Regions from separate parts of the Streptomyces sp. NPDC002884 genome, predicted to be linked through region 2. Evidence: predicted binding sites of a transcription regulator. Region 2 holds the regulator's gene; each other region holds the start of a gene.

Region 1 (3,250 bases), on a different contig from region 2:
CTTCGTCAACGTCAACCTGCGGCCGTACTACGCCGAGGGTTCCAAGACGCTGGCGTACGAGATCTGCGAGCAGCTCGGCTGGCGGCTGCCGGACCAGCTGGTCGTGCCGATCGCCTCCGGCTCGCAGCTGACGAAGATCGACAAGGGCCTCCAGGAGCTGATCAAGCTCGGGCTGGTCGAGGACAGGCCGTACAAGATCTTCGGCGCGCAGGCCGAGGGCTGCTCCCCGGTGTCCGTCGCCTACAAGGCCGGGCACGACGTGGTCCGCCCCCAGAAGCCGGACACCATCGCCAAGTCGCTGGCCATCGGCAACCCGGCGGACGGTCCGTACGTCCTCGACATCGCGCGGCGCACCGGCGGCGCGGTGGAGGACGTGAACGACGAGCAGATCGTCGACGCGATCAAGCTGCTGGCGCGGACCGAGGGCATCTTCGCGGAGACCGCCGGTGGTGTCACGGTGGGGGTGACGCGCAAGCTGATCGAGAACGGCCTTCTGGACCCGACCAGGACGACCGTCGTCCTCAACACGGGCGACGGACTGAAGACCCTGGACGCGGTGGCCGGCACCGGCCTGACCGCGACCATCCGTCCGAACCTCGACTCCTTCCGCGAGGCCGGCCTCGCGTCATGAGCGGGGCGCTCCGCCACCAGACCGTATGTGCGCTGCGGACCGGCGCGAACCGGTCGCGCCCACGCGGCGGCAGCCGCACGATCCGCACGGCCCCGCGCCCCTGTGGCCCCCTACCGACCGGAGATCACCAGACATGAGCGTCAACGTCCGCATCCCCACCATCCTGCGCACCTACACGGGAGGCCAGGCCGAGGTGAGTGCCCAGGGAGCCACCCTCGGCGAGGTCATCTCCGATCTGGAGAAGAACCACACCGGCATCGCCGCCCGGGTTCTCGACGACCAGGGCAAGCTGCGCCGGTTCGTCAACGTGTACGTGAACGACGACGACGTCCGCTTCGAGCAGGGTCTGGAGACGGCCACCCCGGACGGCGCCGGCGTCTCGATCATCCCGGCCGTCGCCGGCGGCTGACCGACGGTCGGCCGATGGTCGGCCGCCGGTCGAGCGACCGTCGGGCGATGACTGACCGTCGTTCAGTACCCATCGGTAGTAACCGTCGGTAACAGCGATTACCGAGCGTTCATCGAATTGCCCTCTCCGCGATAGAAGCGGAGGGGGCAATTCAGTGTGGTTGAGCGCGGTACAGTTGGGGAACCCGGTCCGAATCACCGGATCCGGAGTCTTTGATTTCCGCCCCACGCCCGACAAGAAGCAGCCAATGTGCGCGCCTCTTTCGTGGCTTTTGCGGCTTATGCAGGGCCCGACTTGCCCTCAATTCAGGCGAATTCTCGCCACATTCCGGATCCCATGCGTCCGGAATTCTCGTCCGACTGACCTGTTGCAGAGGGCAGTTGGACAGATACATTCGGCCGCGGTCGACGCGTTCCGGCGCACGCCCCCAAGCCAACCGGGGGGTGAGGTCTGACCCGGATCCGCGAAGTGTGGATCTGTGCAAGGGCCAGTAATAGGGGAGTTAGGCATGGCTCAGGGCACCGTCAAATGGTTCAACGCGGAGAAGGGGTACGGCTTCATCGCGGTCGACGGTGGTGCGGATGTTTTCGTCCACTACAGCGCGATTCAGATGGACGGCTACCGCACCCTGGAAGAGGGTCAGCGGGTCGATTTCGAGATCTCGCAGGGTCAGAAGGGGCCGCAGGCGGACATGGTCCGGCTCGCGACCGGCTGAAGCACGCGCCGACTGAAAGCGTCGTTCTTCTGTACATCTGACGAAGGGCTCGCACCTCCACCGGGTGCGAGCCCTTCGGTCTGTCCGGGGGCGTCCGCGCGACGCCGGTGAGACGTCCGTGAGGGGTGTCCGGAAGGGCACGGGTCCGGCGGAGGCGCTTGCACTCTCATGGGTCGAGTGCTAATCATTGGCGTTAGCACTCTGAAGGTGAGAGTGACAACGAGGACCGGGTCGGTGAGGCCCGCAGGCCAGGTGGGGCAAGGAACCACGAGGCCGGCGAGCCGTCCGTCGCGGGCGCCAGCGCGGTCCGGAGCAATCCACCCCAGTCCGGGAGGACCACTTCACATGGCCAAGATCATCGCGTTCGACGAGGAGGCACGGCGCGGCCTCGAGCGCGGCATGAACCAGCTCGCGGACGCCGTGAAGGTGACGCTCGGCCCCAAGGGCCGCAACGTCGTCCTCGAGAAGAAGTGGGGCGCACCCACGATCACCAACGATGGTGTTTCCATCGCCAAGGAGATCGAGCTCGAGGACCCGTACGAGAAGATCGGCGCAGAGCTGGTCAAGGAAGTCGCCAAGAAGACGGACGACGTCGCCGGTGACGGTACGACCACCGCGACCGTCCTCGCCCAGGCCCTGGTCAAGGAAGGCCTGCGCAACGTAGCCGCCGGCGCCAACCCGATGGCCCTCAAGCGCGGTATCGAGAAGGCCGTCGAGGCCGTCTCCGGTGCCCTGCTCGAGCAGGCCAAGGATGTCGAGACCAAGGAGCAGATCGCTTCCACGGCCTCCATCTCCGCCGCCGACACCCAGATCGGCGAGCTCATCGCCGAGGCGATGGACAAGGTCGGCAAGGAAGGCGTCATCACCGTCGAGGAGTCCCAGACCTTCGGTCTGGAGCTGGAGCTCACCGAGGGTATGCGCTTCGACAAGGGCTACATCTCGGCGTACTTCGCCACCGACATGGAGCGTATGGAGGCCGTCCTCGACGACCCGTACATCCTGATCGCGAACTCCAAGATCGCGAACGTCAAGGACCTGCTCCCGCTCCTCGAGAAGGTCATGCAGGGCGGCAAGCCGCTGCTGATCATCGCCGAGGACGTCGAGGGCGAGGCGCTGTCGACGCTGGTCGTCAACAAGATCCGCGGCACCTTCAAGTCCGTCGCGGTCAAGGCCCCGGGCTTCGGCGACCGCCGCAAGGCGATGCTGAACGACATCGCCATCCTCACCGGTGGCGAGGTCATCTCCGAGGAGGTCGGTCTCAAGCTCGAGAACACCTCCCTGGACCTCCTGGGCAAGGCCCGCAAGGTCGTCATCACCAAGGACGAGACCACCATCGTCGACGGTGCCGGCTCTTCGGACCAGGTCGCCGGCCGGGTCAACCAGATCCGCGCCGAGATCGAGAACAGCGACTCGGACTACGACCGCGAGAAGCTGCAGGAGCGCCTGGCGAAGCTCGCCGGCGGTGTCGCGGTCATCAAGGCCGGCGCCGCCACCG
Region 2 (3,250 bases):
ACAGCGCGTCCTCGCCGCCGAGTTCGAGGAGGCGGTCGAGGGCGGCGGCCCAGTGGGACGGTACGGCGTCGGGCCCGGCCTGGGGCTCGCCGGACTCCTCGACGAGGTCGCCGCAGAACACCGTCTCGGGGTCGCCGGGGATCAGGACCGCCAGGTCGTGGGCGGTGTGACCGGGTCCGACGTTCGCCAGCAGAACCTGCCGGCCGCCGCCCAGGTCGAGGGTCCGCTCGCCGCAGACGAGGTGCCGGGGCCGCACGAGCGTGTCCGCGGCCTCGGTCGCCGCCGCCTCGTCGAGACCGTTGCGCACCGCGTCCGCCCGCAGTTCCCCGGCCGTCACGGTGTCCGCCCCGACCGCCCCGAAGACCTCCGCGCCCGCGAACGCCGCCGCCCCGAACACATGGTCGAAGTGCGGGTGGGTGAGCGCGAGATGGGTCACACGGGAGCCGCTGAGTTCCTCGGCCCAGGCCCGCAGCCGCACCCCCTCGGCCAGGCTCGACCCCGCGTCGATCATCAGCACCGCGCCCGCCCCGACGACCAGCCCCGCCGTGCAGTCCCAGCCCGGCAGCCGCACCCGGCCCACCCCGGCCGCGACCCGCTCCCATCCGAGCTCTTCCCAAGTCACCGTCATACCGCGACGCTAGCCCTACGACGCTGCACCATGGGCCGACCTTGCCCCGGGTGTACCCCACAGCCGTACACTGGGCCGGGGAACGCTGGCACTCGGATGTGAAGAGTGCCAGACAAGGCGCCCAGGGGACTGGGGACGACTGCTGGAGGTGTGCGCGCGATGCTGAGTGAACGCAGGCTCCAGGTGCTGCGGGCCATCGTCCAGGACTACGTCGGCACCGAGGAACCCGTGGGGTCGAAGGCGCTCACCGAGCGGCACAGCCTCGGCGTGTCCCCGGCGACGGTCCGTAACGACATGGCCGCCCTGGAGGACGAGGGGTACATCGCCCAGCCGCACACCAGTGCCGGGCGGATCCCCACGGACAAGGGCTACCGGCTGTTCGTCGACAAGCTGGCCGGCGTCAAGCCGATGACCGGTCCCGAGCGGCGGGCCATCCAGAACTTCCTCGACGGCGCCGTCGACCTCGACGACGTCGTGGCCCGGACCGTACGGCTGCTCGCGCAGCTCACCCGGCAGGTCGCCGTCGTGCAGTACCCGTCACTGACCCGCTCGACCGTGCGGCACGTGGAGCTTCTCTCGCTCGCGCCCGCACGCCTGATGCTCGTGCTGATCACGGACACCGGGCGGGTCGAGCAGCGGATGGTGGACTGCGCGGCGCCCTTCGGGGAGGCCTCGCTGGCGGATCTGCGCGCCCGGCTCAACAGCCGGGTCGCGGGGCGCCGCTTCGCGGACGTGCCGCAGCTGGTGGAGGATCTGCCGGAGGCCTTCGAGGCCGAGGACCGGGGCACGGTCACGACGGTGCTCTCCACCCTGCTGGAGACACTCGTCGAGGAGAACGAGGAGCGGCTGATGATCGGCGGTACCGCCAATCTCACCCGCTTCGGACATGACTTTCCCCTCACCATCCGGCCCGTCCTGGAGGCACTGGAGGAGCAGGTCGTGCTCCTCAAGCTCCTTGGCGAGGCAGGCGATTCGGGCATGACCGTACGCATCGGTCACGAGAACGCCTATGAGGGACTCAACTCCACTTCGGTGGTGTCGGTCGGCTACGGTTCGGGCGGCGAAGCAGTCGCCAAGCTGGGCGTGGTCGGACCGACCCGCATGGATTACCCGGGAACGATGGGAGCGGTACGAGCGGTGGCACGGTACGTCGGACAGATCCTGGCGGAGTCGTAGGTGGCCACGGACTACTACGCCGTTCTCGGCGTGCGCCGCGATGCGTCGCAGGAAGAGATCAAGAAGGCCTTCCGGCGGCTCGCGCGCGAGCTGCACCCGGACGTCAATCCGGATCCGAAGACCCAGGAGCGGTTCAAGGAGATCAACGCCGCCTACGAGGTGTTGTCGGATCCGCAGAAGAAGCAGGTCTACGACCTCGGCGGCGACCCGCTGTCGCAGTCCGGAGGCGGTGGCGCGGGCGGCTTCGGCGCCGGTGGCTTCGGGAACTTCTCGGACATCATGGACGCGTTCTTCGGGACGGCGTCGCAGCGCGGTCCGCGTTCGCGGACCCGGCGCGGCCAGGACGCGATGATCCGGCTGGAGATCGACCTCGAGGAGGCGGCCTTCGGCACGACCAAGGACCTCCAGGTCGACACGGCGATCGTCTGCTCGACGTGCAGTGGCGAGGGCGCGGCCCCCGGCACCACGGCGCAGACGTGTGACATGTGCCGCGGTCGCGGCGAGGTGTCGCAGGTGACGCGGTCCTTCCTCGGACAGGTCATGACCTCGCGGCCGTGCCCGCAGTGCCAGGGCTTCGGCACGGTCGTGCCGACCCCGTGCCCGGAGTGCGCGGGCGACGGACGGGTGCGCTCGCGCCGCACGCTGACCGTGAAGATCCCGGCCGGTGTCGACAACGGCACCCGGATCCAGCTCGCGGGCGAGGGCGAGGTCGGCCCCGGCGGCGGCCCCGCCGGTGACCTGTACGTCGAGATCCACGAGCTGCCGCACGCGATGTTCCAGCGGCGCGGTGACGACCTGCACTGCACGGTGACGCTGCCGATGACGGCGGCGGCGCTCGGCACCAAGGTGCCGCTGGAGACGCTGGACGGGCTGGAGGAGGTCGACATCCGGCCCGGCACCCAGTCCGGCCAGTCGATCCCGTTGCACGGCCGCGGCATCACGCATCTGCGGGGCGGGGGGCGCGGTGACCTCATCGTGCACGTCGAGGTCCAGACGCCGAGCAAGCTCGATCCCGAGCAGGAGCGGGTGCTGCGGGAGCTGGCCAAGATGCGGGGCGAGGAGCGGCCCATCGGGCAGTTCCAGCCCGGGCAGCAGGGGCTGTTCTCCCGGCTGAAGGACGCGTTCAACGGGCGGTGACGGTGGGTGTGCGGGGGCGGTTCCGCCCCCGCCGCCGCATCCCCTTCCCGTCCCTGAGGGCCGCGCCCCCAGCCCCCCGTGCCGGCCCTGAACGGGCCTCGTCCTCGGTCACCCGACGGGCGGGATCCGCCGACACGTGACAGCAGGTGTCAAGGGGAAGGGTCGATTCGGACTTGTTCGGAGGACGTGACAACATGCCGTCATGTCCTCCGCACTGACCGATCTCTTCCCGTATCCGATCGTGCAGGCCCCCATGGCGGGCGGTGTCTCCCTCCCGCGGCTCGCGGCCGCCGTGTGCGAGGCCGGTGG
Region 3 (3,250 bases), on a different contig from region 2:
GCGCCCCGCGCCCGGCCAGCAGCCCGAGAAGGCGGGTCCGCCCCCCGCGGCCCCGCCCGCCCGCGCCCTGCACGCGTACGCCGACAGGCTCCGCGCCGCGCACCGGGCCCGGGTCGCCGCGGCGAGGCGCTGGGGCCTGAAGCAGGTCCCGTTGACACCCCCGGCACCCCCCGCGCACAAACCGGAGATCACCACCCGCAAGGGCTTCGAGGTCGACGAACACGAGGAACTCGGCCTCCCGCCGGTCTTCACCACGATCCCGACCAGGGACCGGGTCGTCTTCCTCACCATCGACGACGGCGCCGAGAAGGACCCGGCGTTCCTGCGCATGATGAGCGAGCTGAAGATCCCGTACACCGCCTTCCTCAGCGACTACCTGGTCAAGGACGACTACGGCTACTTCAAGCGGATGCAGGACCGGGGCGTGGGGCTGAACAACCACACCCTGCACCACCCCTACCTGCCCGCCCTCTCCTACGCCCGCCAGAAGCGCGAGATCTGCGGCATGCAGGACGTGATCGAGAAGCGCTACGGCAAGCGCCCCACCCTCTTCCGGCCGCCTTTCGGCAACTACGACCAGGACACCCTGCGCGCCGCGAAGACCTGCGGAGTGCGCCACGCCCCGCTCTGGGCCGAGGAGGTCTTCGTCGACCACTGGGAGTACCGCGAGTGGGACCAGGACCTGCACCCCGGCGACATCGTCCTGAGCCACTTCCGCGGCCGCGGCGACTGGAAGGGCACGATGCCCGACATGGTCCGCCGGTTCCTGAACAAGGTCACGGCGAAGGGATACGCGGTGGCGCGACTGGAGGACTACCTGTGAGGGCACGGGGGCTGCCGGCCGTACTGCTGATCCTAACGACCCTCACGACACTGGCGACCCTGGCGGGCTGTGCCCAGTCCGTCGACCCGATCGAACGGCTCGGCAAGAAGGCCGCCGCCCGGGTCCGCCCGCACGGCCCGGCCGGACAGGACGCGTACCGCCGCTGGGGCCTGACGGCACCCCTGGCCCCCGCGCCGCGCCACCCCGCCCGCGCCCTGGCGGGCAGCCCGGGAGCGGCCCTTCCGCCGGTCGTCGACCACGTCCCGACCACCGACAGGGTCGTCTTCCTCACCTACGACGACGGCGCCGAACGCGACCCCCGTTTCGTCGACATGGTCCGCGAACTGCGCCTGCCGGTGAGCATGTTCCTCACGGACAGCGTGGTGGGCCCGGGCTACGCCCACTTCGCGCGCCTGCGGTCCGTCGGCGCGAACATCCAGAACCACACCCTGGACCATCCGGCCCTGCGCGGTCTGCCCTACGCCGGCCAGCGCGCCGAGATCTGCGGCCAGCAGGACAAGCTCCGTTCCCGCTTCGGCCTGCGCCCCCGCCTCTTCCGCCCGCCCTACGGCACCTACGACACCACCACCCGCCGCGCCGCCGCCGACTGCGGCATCGCGGCCGTCGTCCTCTGGCGCGCGTCGATGGGCCCCACCGACCTCACCTACACCCACGGCCCCCACCGCCTCCACCCCGGCGACGTCATCGCCGTGGCCCCGGACGAGTCGACGGGCCCGGGCCTGAGGGAACGGACCACCCGCCTGCTGCGACACGTACAGGAGCAGGGCCTGACGGTGGCCAGGCTGGAGGACTACCTCTGAGAGCCGGGGTCCGTTCCTCACTCCGGGGGAGCACACGAGCACGCGGCGGCAAGGGCGCGAGCGCGCGGCGGCAAGGGCGCCCACCCAGGCCGAAAACCGGCCGACGCGCCGCCGTCATTGGCACTCCGCTTGACCGAGTGCTAATCACGGTCATAGTCTCGGGTCTGGCACTCCCCACTGGAGAGTGCCAACAGCGACGGGCAGGTCCGGCACCCGCGACGACGGATCCACCTGGTCGCCACCTCAGACAGTTAGCCCCGTGAGATCTCCGAAGGGGGAGGTCGGATCGTGACGACCACCAGCTCCAAGGTTGCCATCAAGCCGCTCGAGGACCGCATTGTGGTCCAGCCGCTCGACGCCGAGCAGACCACCGCCTCTGGCCTGGTCATCCCGGACACCGCGAAGGAGAAGCCCCAGGAGGGGGCTGTCCTCGCCGTGGGCCCGGGTCGCTTCGAGAACGGCGAGCGCCTGCCGCTCGACGTCAAGGTCGGCGACGTCGTCCTGTACAGCAAGTACGGCGGTACCGAGGTGAAGTACAACGGCGAGGAGTACCTCGTCCTCTCGGCTCGCGACGTGCTCGCGATCATCGAGAAGTAATTCACCCAGTTTTGCAGTGAACTGCGCTCCTGGCCCCGCGACTTTGTCAAGCCGGGTGCTGGGGGCGCAGTTCGTTTCTCCCACGTTTTCCGAGAGGGCTGAACCGCTCCCATGGCGAAGATCCTGAAGTTCGACGAGGACGCCCGTCGCGCCCTCGAGCGCGGCGTCAACAAGCTTGCCGACACGGTCAAGGTGACGATCGGCCCCAAGGGCCGCAACGTCGTCATCGACAAGAAGTTCGGCGCCCCCACCATCACCAACGACGGTGTCACGATCGCCCGCGAGGTCGAGCTCGACGACCCGTACGAGAACCTCGGTGCCCAGCTGGTGAAGGAGGTGGCGACCAAGACCAACGACATCGCGGGTGACGGTACGACCACCGCCACCGTGCTCGCCCAGGCGCTCGTGCGCGAGGGTCTGCGGAACGTTGCCGCGGGCGCCTCCCCGGCCGCCCTGAAGAAGGGCATCGACGCCGCCGTCAAGGCCGTGTCCGAGGAGCTCCTCGCGACCGCCCGCCCGATCGAGGACAAGGCCGACATCGCCGCCGTCGCCGCGCTGTCCGCGCAGGACACGCAGGTCGGCGAGCTCATCGCCGAGGCGATGGACAAGGTCGGCAAGGACGGTGTCATCACCGTCGAGGAGTCCAACACCTTCGGCCTGGAGCTGGACTTCACCGAGGGCATGGCCTTCGACAAGGGCTACCTGTCGCCGTACTTCGTGACGGACCAGGAGCGCATGGAGGCCGTCCTCGAGGACCCCTACATCCTCATCAACCAGGGCAAGATCTCCTCCATCGGAGACCTGCTGCCGCTGCTGGAGAAGGTCATCCAGACCAACTCCTCGCGCCCGCTGCTGATCATCGCCGAGGACCTCGAGGGCGAGGCCCTGTCGACCCTGGTCGTGAACAAGATCCGCGGCACCTTCAACGCGGTCGCCGTCAAGGCGCCCGGCTTCGGTGACCGCCGCAAGGCGATGCTGCAGGACCTGGCGGTCCTCACCGGCGCCACCG

What was found. Region 2 encodes HrcA, which represses chaperone genes, less so after heat shock. Its sites were predicted from a motif close to TTNGCACTCNGNNNNNCNGAGTGCNAA; they were not measured.
Region 1: the regulator HrcA is predicted to act here: its motif matches at 1,913-1,939, upstream of groL (chaperonin GroEL).
Region 3: the regulator HrcA is predicted to act here: its motif matches at 1,762-1,788, upstream of groES (co-chaperone GroES).

Annotation. Positions count from the first base shown of each region.
Region 1 is NZ_JBEOVB010000010.1:28,840-32,089, forward strand. Features, by position in the region: gene thrC (threonine synthase) at 1-631, shown strand, start outside; gene ABT070_RS21455 (MoaD/ThiS family protein) at 765-1,040, shown strand; gene ABT070_RS21460 (cold-shock protein) at 1,549-1,755, shown strand; gene groL (chaperonin GroEL) at 2,101-3,250, shown strand, end outside.
Region 2 is NZ_JBEOVB010000001.1:733,216-736,465, reverse strand. Features, by position in the region: gene ABT070_RS03250 (MBL fold metallo-hydrolase) at 1-628, opposite strand, end outside; gene hrcA (heat-inducible transcriptional repressor HrcA) at 788-1,804, shown strand; gene dnaJ (molecular chaperone DnaJ) at 1,805-2,941, shown strand; gene ABT070_RS03235 (nitronate monooxygenase) at 3,144-3,250, shown strand, end outside.
Region 3 is NZ_JBEOVB010000004.1:205,017-208,266, forward strand. Features, by position in the region: gene ABT070_RS11090 (polysaccharide deacetylase family protein) at 1-823, shown strand, start outside; gene ABT070_RS11095 (polysaccharide deacetylase family protein) at 820-1,644, shown strand; gene groES (co-chaperone GroES) at 1,933-2,241, shown strand; gene groL (chaperonin GroEL) at 2,353-3,250, shown strand, end outside.